Massilia litorea: one gene and its partner. The main gene of each other region encodes a partner of the protein of the gene in region 2 in a complex. Links are inferred from orthologs where the notes say so. Each region holds a gene or a part of one and is shown on either strand. Other genes may lie near its edges.

The links. The genes of interacting proteins can lie anywhere in the genome.
Region 1: the proteins of tsaB (region 2) and tsaD are in contact, whole or in part, in a solved structure (PDB 4WQ4), measured with the Escherichia coli proteins. The link is inferred for Massilia litorea from one-to-one orthologs.

Annotation. Positions count from the first base shown.
Region 1 is NZ_CP062941.1:2,106,904-2,109,760, reverse strand. It holds tsaD (tRNA (adenosine(37)-N6)-threonylcarbamoyltransferase complex transferase subunit TsaD), read left to right. Parts: upstream 1-837; coding sequence 838-1,878; downstream 1,879-2,857. Other genes in the region: LPB04_RS09415 (endonuclease/exonuclease/phosphatase family protein), read left to right, coding at 1,977-2,831; LPB04_RS09425 (3-deoxy-7-phosphoheptulonate synthase), read left to right, coding at 1-751.
Region 2 is NZ_CP062941.1:4,608,490-4,616,404, reverse strand. The notes cover bases 2,624-5,614. They hold tsaB (tRNA (adenosine(37)-N6)-threonylcarbamoyltransferase complex dimerization subunit type 1 TsaB), read left to right. Parts: upstream 2,624-3,744; coding sequence 3,745-4,485; downstream 4,486-5,614. Other genes in these bases: LPB04_RS20650 (uracil-DNA glycosylase), read left to right, coding at 4,949-5,614; rimI (ribosomal protein S18-alanine N-acetyltransferase), read left to right, coding at 4,482-4,952; LPB04_RS20665 (thioredoxin family protein), read right to left, coding at 3,234-3,665; LPB04_RS20670 (xanthine dehydrogenase family protein molybdopterin-binding subunit), read left to right, coding at 2,624-3,189. Outside these bases: LPB04_RS20675 (EAL domain-containing protein), read left to right, coding at 1-902; more of LPB04_RS20670, read left to right, coding at 862-2,623; more of LPB04_RS20650, read left to right, coding at 5,615-5,881; LPB04_RS20645 (DUF1853 family protein), read left to right, coding at 5,862-6,830; lysophospholipid transporter LplT, read right to left, coding at 6,858-7,915. UniProt on the Escherichia coli protein: Required for the formation of a threonylcarbamoyl group on adenosine at position 37 (t(6)A37) in tRNAs that read codons beginning with adenine.

The sequences.
Region 1 (2,857 bases), 2.5 Mb from region 2 along the record:
CGGCTGGAAGGGCTATATCAACGATCCGTTCATGGACGACTCTTTCCAGGTCGACGTCGGCATGGAGCGCGCGCGGCAATTCCTGATCGACGTGTGCGAACTGGGCCTGCCCACCGCCACCGAAGCGCTCGATCCGATTTCGCCGCAATACCTGGGCGACCTGATCGCCTGGACCGCCATTGGCGCGCGCACCACCGAATCGCAGACCCACCGCGAGATGTCCTCGGGCCTGTCGACGCCGGTCGGCTTTAAAAACGGCACCGACGGCGATGTGAGCATCGCGATCAATGCGGTGCTGTCCTCGGCCAATCCGCACGCCTTCCTCGGTATCAACGACAAGGGCGCGGTCTCGATCGTGCGTACCCGCGGCAACGCCTACGGCCACGTCGTGCTGCGCGGCGGCGGCGACCGTCCGAACTATGATTCGGTCTCGGTCACGATCGCCGAACAGGCCCTGAAAAAAGCGGGCCTGCCGGCCAACCTGGTGGTCGACTGCTCGCACGCGAACAGTTATAAAAAGCCGGAGCTGCAGCCCTTGGTGATGTCGGACGTGATCCAGCAGATCAAGCACGGCAACCAGTCGCTGGTGGGCGTGATGATCGAATCGAATATCGTGGCCGGCAACCAGCCGATTCCTTCGGACCTGACCCAGCTGAAATATGGCTGCTCGGTGACCGACGGCTGCATCGGTTGGGACGATACGGTGACGATGCTGAAAAATGCACACAAGGAGCTGCTGGCGCGTCCTTGATGCGTGTGCTGTGATCCTGCGGCCGGGCACTGCCCGGCCGTCTGCTTTACAATGCCGTCTTCCGCTCTTCCCTTCCGGCTTTTCCCATGATTGTTCTCGGCGTCGAATCCTCCTGCGATGAAACCGGCCTGGCTCTGTACGATACCGAGCGCGGGCTGCTGTCCCATGCCCTGCATTCGCAGGTCGCCATGCACGAGGAGTACGGCGGCGTGGTGCCGGAACTGGCCTCGCGCGACCACATCCGGCGCGCCCTGCCCCTGCTCGAACAGACCTTGAAAGGCGCCGGCATCGCGAAAGGCGACATCGACGCCATCGCCTACACCCAGGGCCCAGGCCTGGCCGGCGCGCTGCTGGTGGGTTCCTCGGTCGCCTGCAGCCTGGCGCTGGCGCTGGACAAGCCGGTGCTCGGCGTGCACCACCTCGAGGGCCACCTGCTCTCGCCGCTGCTGGCCACCGAGCGCCCCGACTTCCCCTTCATCGCTTTGCTGGTCTCGGGCGGCCACACGCAGCTGATGCGGGTCGACGGCGTGGGCCGCTACACCCTGCTCGGCGAAACCCTGGACGACGCCGCCGGCGAAGCCTTCGACAAATCGGCCAAGCTGCTCGGCCTCGGCTATCCGGGCGGCCCCGCGATTTCGCGCCTGGCCGAATTCGGCGATCCGGCTGCCTACACGCTGCCGCGCCCGATGCTGCATTCGAAGGATTTCAATTTCAGCTTCTCGGGCCTCAAAACGGCCGTGCTGACCGTGGTGAAGAACCACGACGAGAAGGTGATCGCGAATATCTGCGAGCAGGACAAGGCGAACATCGCGCGCGGTTTTGTCGATGCGATCGTCGACGTGCTCACCGCAAAATGCGTGAACGCGCTGCGCCACACGGGTTTGAAGCGCCTCGTGATCGCCGGCGGCGTCGGCGCCAATGCCCAGCTGCGCGCTTCGTTGAACGCCGCGGCCGACAAACGCAAGTTCCGCGTGTTCTATCCGGAGCTCGAGTTCTGCACCGATAACGGCGCGATGATCGCCTTTGCCGGGGCCCTGCGCCTGGAGAGAAATCCCGCGCTGGCGACCCGCGATTACGCCTTCAATGTGCGTCCGCGCTGGCCTTTGGACGAGCTGGAAGCCGCTTAGGATTTCGTGAACTTGCAACGCTGACAACGATCCTACCGTGTGACCGCCCTGCCCCGAACGATGGCAAACTCGGGCGGTCCAGTTTTGGGAGGTCCTACATGCGCGTTGTAAGTTGGAACATTCACTGGGGTTGTGGGAAAGACGGGCGCATCCGTATCCACGCGATCATCGATGTGCTGCGCAAGCTCAATCCGGACATCATCTGCCTCCAGGAAGTCGCCGCCAACCACCCTGAACTCGAGGGCAGCGCCACCGCCAACCAGTTCAAGCAGCTGGCGGGCGCCTTCGGTGGCTTCCACGCGATCGAGCACGCTCCCAGTGAAATCTACCGCAACAACGTCCCCCGCCTGTTCGGCAACCTGATCCTCTCGAAATACCGCATCACCCAGGCCCAGCGCCACATGCTGCCCTGGCCGGTCGACCCGGAAGGCGCACCCGGCATGCCGCGCGGCGCGATCGAGGTCGTGCTCGATACGCCCGGCGCCAGGCTGCGCCTGGTGACTACCCACCTCGAATACCATTCGCCGCTCCAAAGGATGGCGCAGATACGGCGCCTGCGCGAACTGCATGCGGAAGCGAGCGCACGCGCCCGCATCTTCGCCGCGCATCCGGAGATGGACGCGCCGTACCAGCTGGGCGAGCGCCCGGCCTCGGCCATCTACTGCGGCGACTTCAACATGGCGCCGGGCGACGCCGCCTACCAGGCCCTGCTCGCGCCGCATGCGGAGGGCGCGCCGCTGCTGCTCGACGCCTGGGCCGCCCGCCATCCCGGCCATGCGCGCGCGCCGACCGCCGGCCTGCACGGTTATCCGTGGCCGGAGAAGCCGGATTGCTACGATTATTTTTTTGTCACCGAAGATCTCGCGCGGCGCGTGGCCAGCGTGGAGGTGCAGTCGGAGACGGCGGCGTCGGATCATCAGCCAGTGGTGCTGGAGCTGGTTCCGGGGGCCTGATTATCCGGCGACGTGCACCCACCGGG
Region 2 (7,915 bases):
TGGTCAGGAATGCGGACGTGGCCATGTACCAGGCCAAGTCGCGCGGCAGGAACGGCTACCAGTTCTACTCCAGGGACATGGACGGCGAGGGCGTCGAACGCCTGCGCATGGAAGCGCTGCTGCGGCGCGCGATCGAGCGCCAGGAGATCTTTCTCCATTATCAGCCGCAGGTCGAAATCGACAGTGGGCGCCTGATCGGGGTCGAAGCGCTGGTGCGCTGGCATAATCCCGAACTCGGCCAGGTCAGCCCGGTGCGTTTCATCCCGATGGCCGAGGACACCGGCTTCATCAACCAGATCGGCGAATGGGTGCTGTTCGAGGCCTGCCGCCAGATGGTGCGCTGGGACGAGGCAGGCCTGGTGGTTCCGAAGATGGCGGTGAACCTGTCGGTGCGCCAGGTGGAGCGCGGGGCGATGGCGCCGCTGGTTTCGCGCGCGCTGGCGGCGACGAACCTGGCGCCGCGCCGGCTGCAGCTGGAAGTGACGGAGTCGGTGATCATGAATACCGGCGACGCGCTGGCTTTCGTGCACGAGCTGCATGCGATCGGCGTGGGGCTGGCGATCGACGATTTCGGCACCGGCTACTCGTCGCTGGCCTATCTGAAGCAGCTGCCGGTGGACGTCCTGAAGATCGACCGCAGCTTCATCAAGGACATCGCCGTCGATTCGGACGACGAGGCGATCGCGATCGCGATCATCCAGCTCGGTAAAAGCATGCACCTCTCGGTGATCGCCGAGGGAGTGGAGAACGAAGAACAGGCGGCATTCCTGCTGCGCCACGGCTGCACCCGTGCACAGGGTTACCTGTACGGCCGGCCGGTGGCGCCAGGCGTGCTGCTCGAAGAATGGGGAAACGAGAAGAATGAGAGACACGAACACGCCGGACGCGAAACCGGCACCTGACGCGGTACCCGGGCAAACGCGCGGCAAACGCCGCTCGCGGCGCCGCTTCCTGCTCGGCGGGCTGGTGGCCGGCGGCGCGCTGCTGGTGGGCTGGGGCACGCGCCCGCCGCGCCAGCGCCTGCACACGAGCGCACCGCTCCCCGTCGCGAACGGCGCCGTCGCCCTCAACGGCTGGATCGCGGTCAACCCCGACGGTACGGTCTCGGTGGTGGTGCCGCGCAGCGAGATGGGGCAGGGCGTGCACACTGCCCTGCCGATGCTGGTGGCCGAGGAGCTCGACGCCGCGCTCGATTCCGTGCGCATTGCCGCGGCCCCGATCGACAAGATCTTCGGCAACCTGGCCGTCCTGCGCGAGAACCTGCCCTTCCACCCCGACGATCGCGGCAACGTGAAGGATGGCGCCCAGTGGATGCTGGCCAAGGTCGGGCGCGAGCTCGGCATCATGTTCACCGGCGGCTCGACCAGCGTAAAGGACGCCTGGCAGCCGATGCGCGAAGCCGGCGCGGTCGCACGCGCCATGCTCGTGAAAGCGGCATGCGAGGGCTGGAAGTCGAACGCCGCCGACTGCCGCACCCAGAACGGCGTCGTGATCCACAAGGACGGCCGGCGCGCTTCCTACGCCAGCCTGGCCGCGCGCGCCGCTGAAGTCGGTGCCGGCATCGACGCCGGCGACGTGCGCCTGAAGGAGCCGCGCGAATTCCGCCTGATCGGCAAACCGGTGCCGCGCCGCGACACCGCGGGCAAGGTCGACGGCAGCGCGCGCTTCGGCATCGACGCCCGTCCGCCTGGCATGCTGTACGCAGCCGTCAAGATGGCGCCCGTCGTCGGCGCCACCGTCGTTTCCTTCGACGCGGCTGCGGTCAAGGCCATGCCGGGCGTGGTCGGCATCGCCGATGTCTCGGCTTCGCTCGGGCCGTATGCCGGCGCCGGCGCCGGCGTCGCCGTGATCGCCCACAGCTGGTGGCAGGCGAAGACCGCCGCCGCCGCGCTGCCGGTGCAGTGGAACGAAGAAGCGGGAAGGGGGCTGTCGTCGGAATCGATCTTCGCCGGCTTTGCCGCCGCCCTCGACAAGGAATCCGGATTCACCTATTACGAAAGCGGCACCCAGGACGTGGGCGGTGTGGCGAAAACGATCACGGCCGAATACCGCGCGCCCTTTCTCGCCCACGCGACCATGGAGCCGGTGAACTGTACCGCCCAGGTCGCGAACGGCAAGGTCCGCCTGTGGGCCTCGACCCAGGTGCCGAGCATCGCGGTCGACGTTGCGGCCAAGGTGGCCGGCGTCGCGCGGGAAGACGTGACGATCGAGGTGATGCTGCTCGGCGGCGGCTTCGGGCGGCGCCTGGAGGGCGACATGGTGGCGCAGGCGGTGGCCGTGGCGCTGGCGGCGAAGGGCAAACCGGTGCAGCTGATCTGGACCCGCGAAGACGACACTACCCACGACGTCTACCGCCCGGCCGCGCTGGCGCGCTTCAAGGCATCGCTGGACGCGCAAGGCCGCCTGCTGGCCTGGGACAACAAGTCCGCCAGCGGCGCGATCGGCCACCAGTACTTCCCCCGCAATCTTGGCCTGCCCGGGATGGGCCCGGACAAGACGACGGCCGAGGGCGAGTACGACATGCAGTACGAGATCCGCAACCAGCGCATCGCCCACGTGATCGTCGACAGCGCGGTGCCGCTCGGCTACTGGCGTTCGGTCGGCCACTCGCACAATGCCTTCTTCAAGGAGGCGTTCCTCGACGAGGTCGCGCATGCGGCCGGCCAGGACCCGGTCCAGTACCGGCGCACGCTGCTGAAGGATCACCCGCGCCACCTCGCCGTGCTCGACGCGGCCGTGAGCAAGGCCGGCGCCCCGGCCCCAGGCCGCGCCCACGGCGTGGCCGTGCACCAGTCTTTCGGCAGCATCGTGGCCCAGGTGGCCGAGGTCTCGGTCGAGGGGAGCGACATCCGCGTGCACCGCGTCGTCTGCGCGATCGATTGCGGCATCGTGGTGAACCCGAACATCGTGGCCCAGCAGATGGAGTCGGCGGTCGTGTTCGGCCTGTCCGCCGCGCTGGGCGGCGAGATCACGATCAAGGATGGGCGGGTCCAGCAGTCGAACTTCGGCGACTACCCGGTACTGCGCATGGACCGCGCGCCCATCGTGGAAACCGTGATCGTGCCGAGCGCCGAGCCGCCCGAGGGCGTGGGCGAGCCGGGCGTGCCGCCGGTGGCGCCGGCCGTGGCGGCGGCCGTGTTCAAGCTGACGGGCAGGCGCCTGCGCAGCCTGCCGCTGCGCCTGGGGTAAGGCCGGCCGGCCCGACGCTCAATCCACCCTGCGGGTCGCTCGGATCACTGCTGACCTGCCTGGCCCAGCAGCGTTCGCAAATTGCAGTCGCGCTGCCAGTCGCGCCGTTGCTGGCTGGACGCGGCCAGGCGCGCCAGTTCCTCCGGCGCGAGTTCAGCCTGGGCCTGGACCAGGCGTTCGGCGAGGGCGGCGTCCGGCAGCATGGTGCCGAAGAAGGCGACCGTGTCGTCCTTTTGCAGCAGCAGGGTCGGAAAGTTGTCGACGTCGAGGTCGCCGACCACGTCGGCCTGGTCTTCGATGTCGATCCAGACGAAGGTCTTGTCCGGATGGCGGGCGGCGAGGGCTTCGAAGGCGCTGCGGTAGCCGCCGCAGGTGCCGCACCAGGCGGCGCACAGGCAGGCGACGATCCAGCGGCCGCCGCCGAAGGAGGCGGCGAGCTGGTCGCGGTTGCTCGTATCAAGTGTCAGGGAATGCATGAGCGGATTCTACCTCGGGACAGCAATCGGGGCCACGCCGGCCATGGCCGGGGCCGTGCGTGACGGGTTAAAATAGCGCATGCCTATCATCCTTGCCATCGAAACTTCATCCGAACTCGCCTCCTGCGCGCTGCTCATCGGCGACACGCCCGGCAAGACCGCCGGCCGCACTGTCCTGTCGCGCGAGTCCGGCGGCGTGCGTACCCATTCGCAATCCGTGCTGCCGATGGTGCAGGAACTGCTGGCCGAGGCGCAGATTCGCCTGAGCGACGTCGATGCCATCGCCTTCGGCGCCGGGCCCGGCTCGTTCACCGGCGTGCGCACTGCCTGCGGCGTGGCCCAGGGCCTGGCCTTCGGGGCCGAGCTGCCGGTGCTGCCCCTGGTGACGCTCGAGGCGATGGCGGAGGCGTGCCGCGCGAAGAGCGGCGCGCTCGAGGTGCTGGCCGTGCTGGACGCGCGCATGAACGAAGTCTATTGGGCGCAATACCGGTTCGACGGGGCCTGGCAAGTCGTCGTTGCGCCGACCCTGTCCGGCCCCGAGGCGGTGGCGCCGCAGCCCGCCGCGGGCCTTGCCGCCTGCGGCAACGGCTTCTCCGCCTATCCGGACGCGTTTGCCGGTAAAGGCTTCGCGGCCGCGGCCGATGCCGGCGTCAATCCGCATGCGCGCGACCTGGCGGCCATCGGCGCAGCCGCGCTGGCGGCCGGGCAGGGCGTGCCGGCGGCGCAGGCCCAGCCGCTTTACCTGCGCAACAAGGTCGCCTACACCAGCGCCGAGCGCCAGGTGATCAATGCCGCCAAGGCCGAGGGCTCGAAGGCATGATGGACGCGAGCGTAGCGAACCGCCTGAGCCTGGTGCGGATGACGATGGACGACGTCGACGCGGTGCACGCGCTCGAATGCAGCGTGTTCCCCCATCCCTGGAGCCGCGCCAACTTCAGCGATTCCATTCAGGCAGGCTACGACGCCTGGCTGCTGCGCGATGCCGCGGGCGAGCTGGCCGGCTATTTTCTGCTGATGTATGCGCTGGACGAAGCCCATTTGCTCGACGTGGCGGTGGCCGGCGAGCGCCACGGCACCGGACTGGGACGGCACCTGCTCGATACCCTGTGCGCGCGGGCGAAAGAGATGGGCGCCGAATCCGTGCTGCTCGAAGTGCGCCCGTCGAACGAGCGCGCGCTGGCCGTGTACAAGCGCTACGGCTTTGCCGAGATCGGCCGGCGCAAGGGATATTATCCGGCCCATGAGGGCAAGCGCGAGGACGCCATCGTGATGAGGCATGCACTATGAACCCGAGCGAACGCGACGAAGTATTTTTGGCCGAGATGGGCATCACGCCGCTGTGGCGGCTGCGCCGCGAACCTGCGGACGACTCCGCGCCGGTCGAGGCGGAAGCAGCGGCAGCGGTCGCCGCCACGGCGCCGCAGCCGGCAGCGCAATCAGCGCGCGCACCTGCGCCTGCTCCCGGTGTCATCCCGCCGCCCCCGCGCGACCCGGCCTGGGGCGAGATCCCGATGACCTCCGCGCCGCCGCCGCCGGCATGGACCCCGCCCGCTCCCCCGGCGGTCGAGGAAGAGCAGGGCGACAGCCCGGAGGCGATCGCCGCCATGGACTGGGACGAACTGCGCGCCGCGATCGCCCGCTGCACGCGCTGCGGCGACTGCGCCGGCCGCAAGCCGGTGTACGGCGCCGGCGCCCTGCAGGCGCGCTGGCTGGTCGCCGCCGGCGCCACCAGTGCGGCCGATGAAGCGGAGGGCGCGCCACTGGCCGGCGAGGCCGGCAAGCTGCTCGACAACATGCTGTGCGCGGTCGACCTGACGCGCGAGCAGGACGTCTACGTCACCAGCCTGGTGAAATGCCGTCCGCTGTCCGCCAGCGGCGGCGACCGCGCGCCCACCGCCGAGGAAGCGGCGGCCTGCCGTCCCTTCCTCGAGCGCGAACTGGCCCTCACCGGCGCCGGCGTGGTCCTGACCCTGGGCCAGATCGCGGCCAACGGCCTGCTCGGCAAACCGCTGCAGGAGCCGCTGGCCGGCACCCGCGGCACCACCCACGCCTTGGGCAAGGCGGCGCTGGTGGCGACCCTGCATCCGGGCGAGCTGCTGCGCCGCGGCGCCGACAAGGCGCTGGCCTGGGCGGACCTGTGCCGTGCGCGTACCGCGGGCGCGCCGAATGCGCGAGCTTCGAATGCAGAAGGTTTGAATGCAGGACGGGGCCGATAGCTACCAGGCCGCCTTCCACCGCCGCTGGGGGCACCTGCGGCGCGCCCGGGTGCGCGCCCTGGCCTGGCTGCTCGATTCGCCCGACTTGCTCGACGCCGCCGCGCCGCACTGGCAGGGCCGCATCGCCTCCACCGGGCCGGTGACGCCCGAAGTCGAACGCTGGCTGCGCGACCTCGACTTCGATCCGGCCCGCCTCGACGCCGCCCTCGGCCCGCGCGTCTACCGGCGCCTCGGCCTGTATGCCGAAAAGCTGATGGCCTTTTATTTCCAGGAGCAGGGACGCCTGGTCGCCCACGGCCTGCAGATCCGCGCCAACCGCAACGACACGGTCGGCGAGTTCGACTTCCTGCTGGAGAATGGCCCCGACGCCCTCGAACACATCGAGTTCGCCACCAAGTTCTACCTGCTGCAAGGCGAAGCCGGGCAGGAGTTCGACGCCCTGGTCGGGCCCAACCTGGCCGACAGCCTGGGCGCGAAGATGCGCAAGATTTTCGGGCGCCAGCTGGAGCTGGGCACGCACCCCGCGGCCCAGCCGCTGCTGCCGCGCCCCGTGACCTCGGCGCGCGCCCTGGTGAAAGGCTGGCTGTTCTATCCAGCCGGCAGCTGGCCGGCGATGAGCGGCATCACGGCCGGGCACTGCCGCGGCTTCTGGTGCGCGCTGGGCGAACTCGACTCGCTCGGCGCCGACGCCTTCCTGGTCCTGCCCAAGCTGCAATGGCTGGCGCCCTTCCGCGCGGCGCAGGCGGCATGGCTGTTGAACCGCGCCCAGCTGCATGCCGAGCTGGAAGCCCAGTTCGAGACGAATCCCTCGCCGGTGCTGGTGGCGGTGGTGCGCGAAACGCCGGGTCTGGTGGAAGAGATCGAACGTGGCTTCATCGTGCCGAACGACTGGCGTGAGCGCGCGGAGGCGAGAAGCGCCCAGGACGATATGCGCAATATCGTCTGGTAAGCCAGGGGCGCGCGGCGCCCGCCGGCATCAATGCTTGTGCTCGCCGATCAGCGCCAGCGAATCATGCTGCGCCTGGTTGCGCTGATGCCGCTTCATGATCAGCCAGGTAATCCCCGCGATCGACAGCCCGAACATCACGATGATCATGTCCAGGTCGAGGTTCAGGGTGATCATGATCGAGTACAGCGCCAGCATGGTCAGGATCGACAGGTTCTCGTTGAAGTTCTGCACTGCGATCGAGTGGCCCGCGCTCATGAGCACATGGCCGCGGTGCTGCAGCAGGGCGTTCATCGGTACCACGAAAAAGCCCGAGAGGAAGCCGATCAGCGCCAGCAGAGGGTAGGCGACGATTACGTCGCGCACGAACACCATGATCATCACGACCAGGCCCATCAGGATGCCCATCGGGATCACGGTCAAGGATTTCCTCAGCGGGATTACCCTGGCGGCCAGCGCGGCGCCGATCGCCACGCCGATTGCGACCACGCCGATCAGGCTGGTGGCCTTGTCGAGCGGCATGTGCAGCGAGCGCTCGGCCCACTTCAGCACGATGAACTGCAAGGTCGCGCCGGCGCCCCAGAACAGGGTGGTGACGGCCAGCGAGATCTGGCCCAGCTTGTCTTTCCAGAGCGTGGCCGAGCAGTTCGCGAAATCGGCGACCAGTTTCATCGGATTGCGTTCCTGGTGTTCGTAGCGGGCGCCGGTTTCCGGGATGCGCAGGTTGAACAGCGCCGCCGCCAGGTAGATCACGACCACGACGGCCATCGCCGCTTCGCTGGTGGTGTCGATACCGGTGTCGATGAAGGGGATGTCAAAGCTCAGCAGCAGGGCCGAGCCCTTGACGCTGACCAGGGCGCCGCCCATCACGGTGCCGAAGATGATCGACATGACCGTCAGGCCCTCGATCCAGCCGTTGGCGGCCACGAGCTTTTCGGGCGGCAGCAGTTCGGTGAGGATGCCGTATTTCGCCGGCGAATACACGGCTGCCCCGAAGCCGACGACGGCATAGGCAACCAGCGGGTGCACGGCCAGGAACATCAATGCGCAGCCGAAGACCTTGATCAGGTTGGCGATGAACATGACGC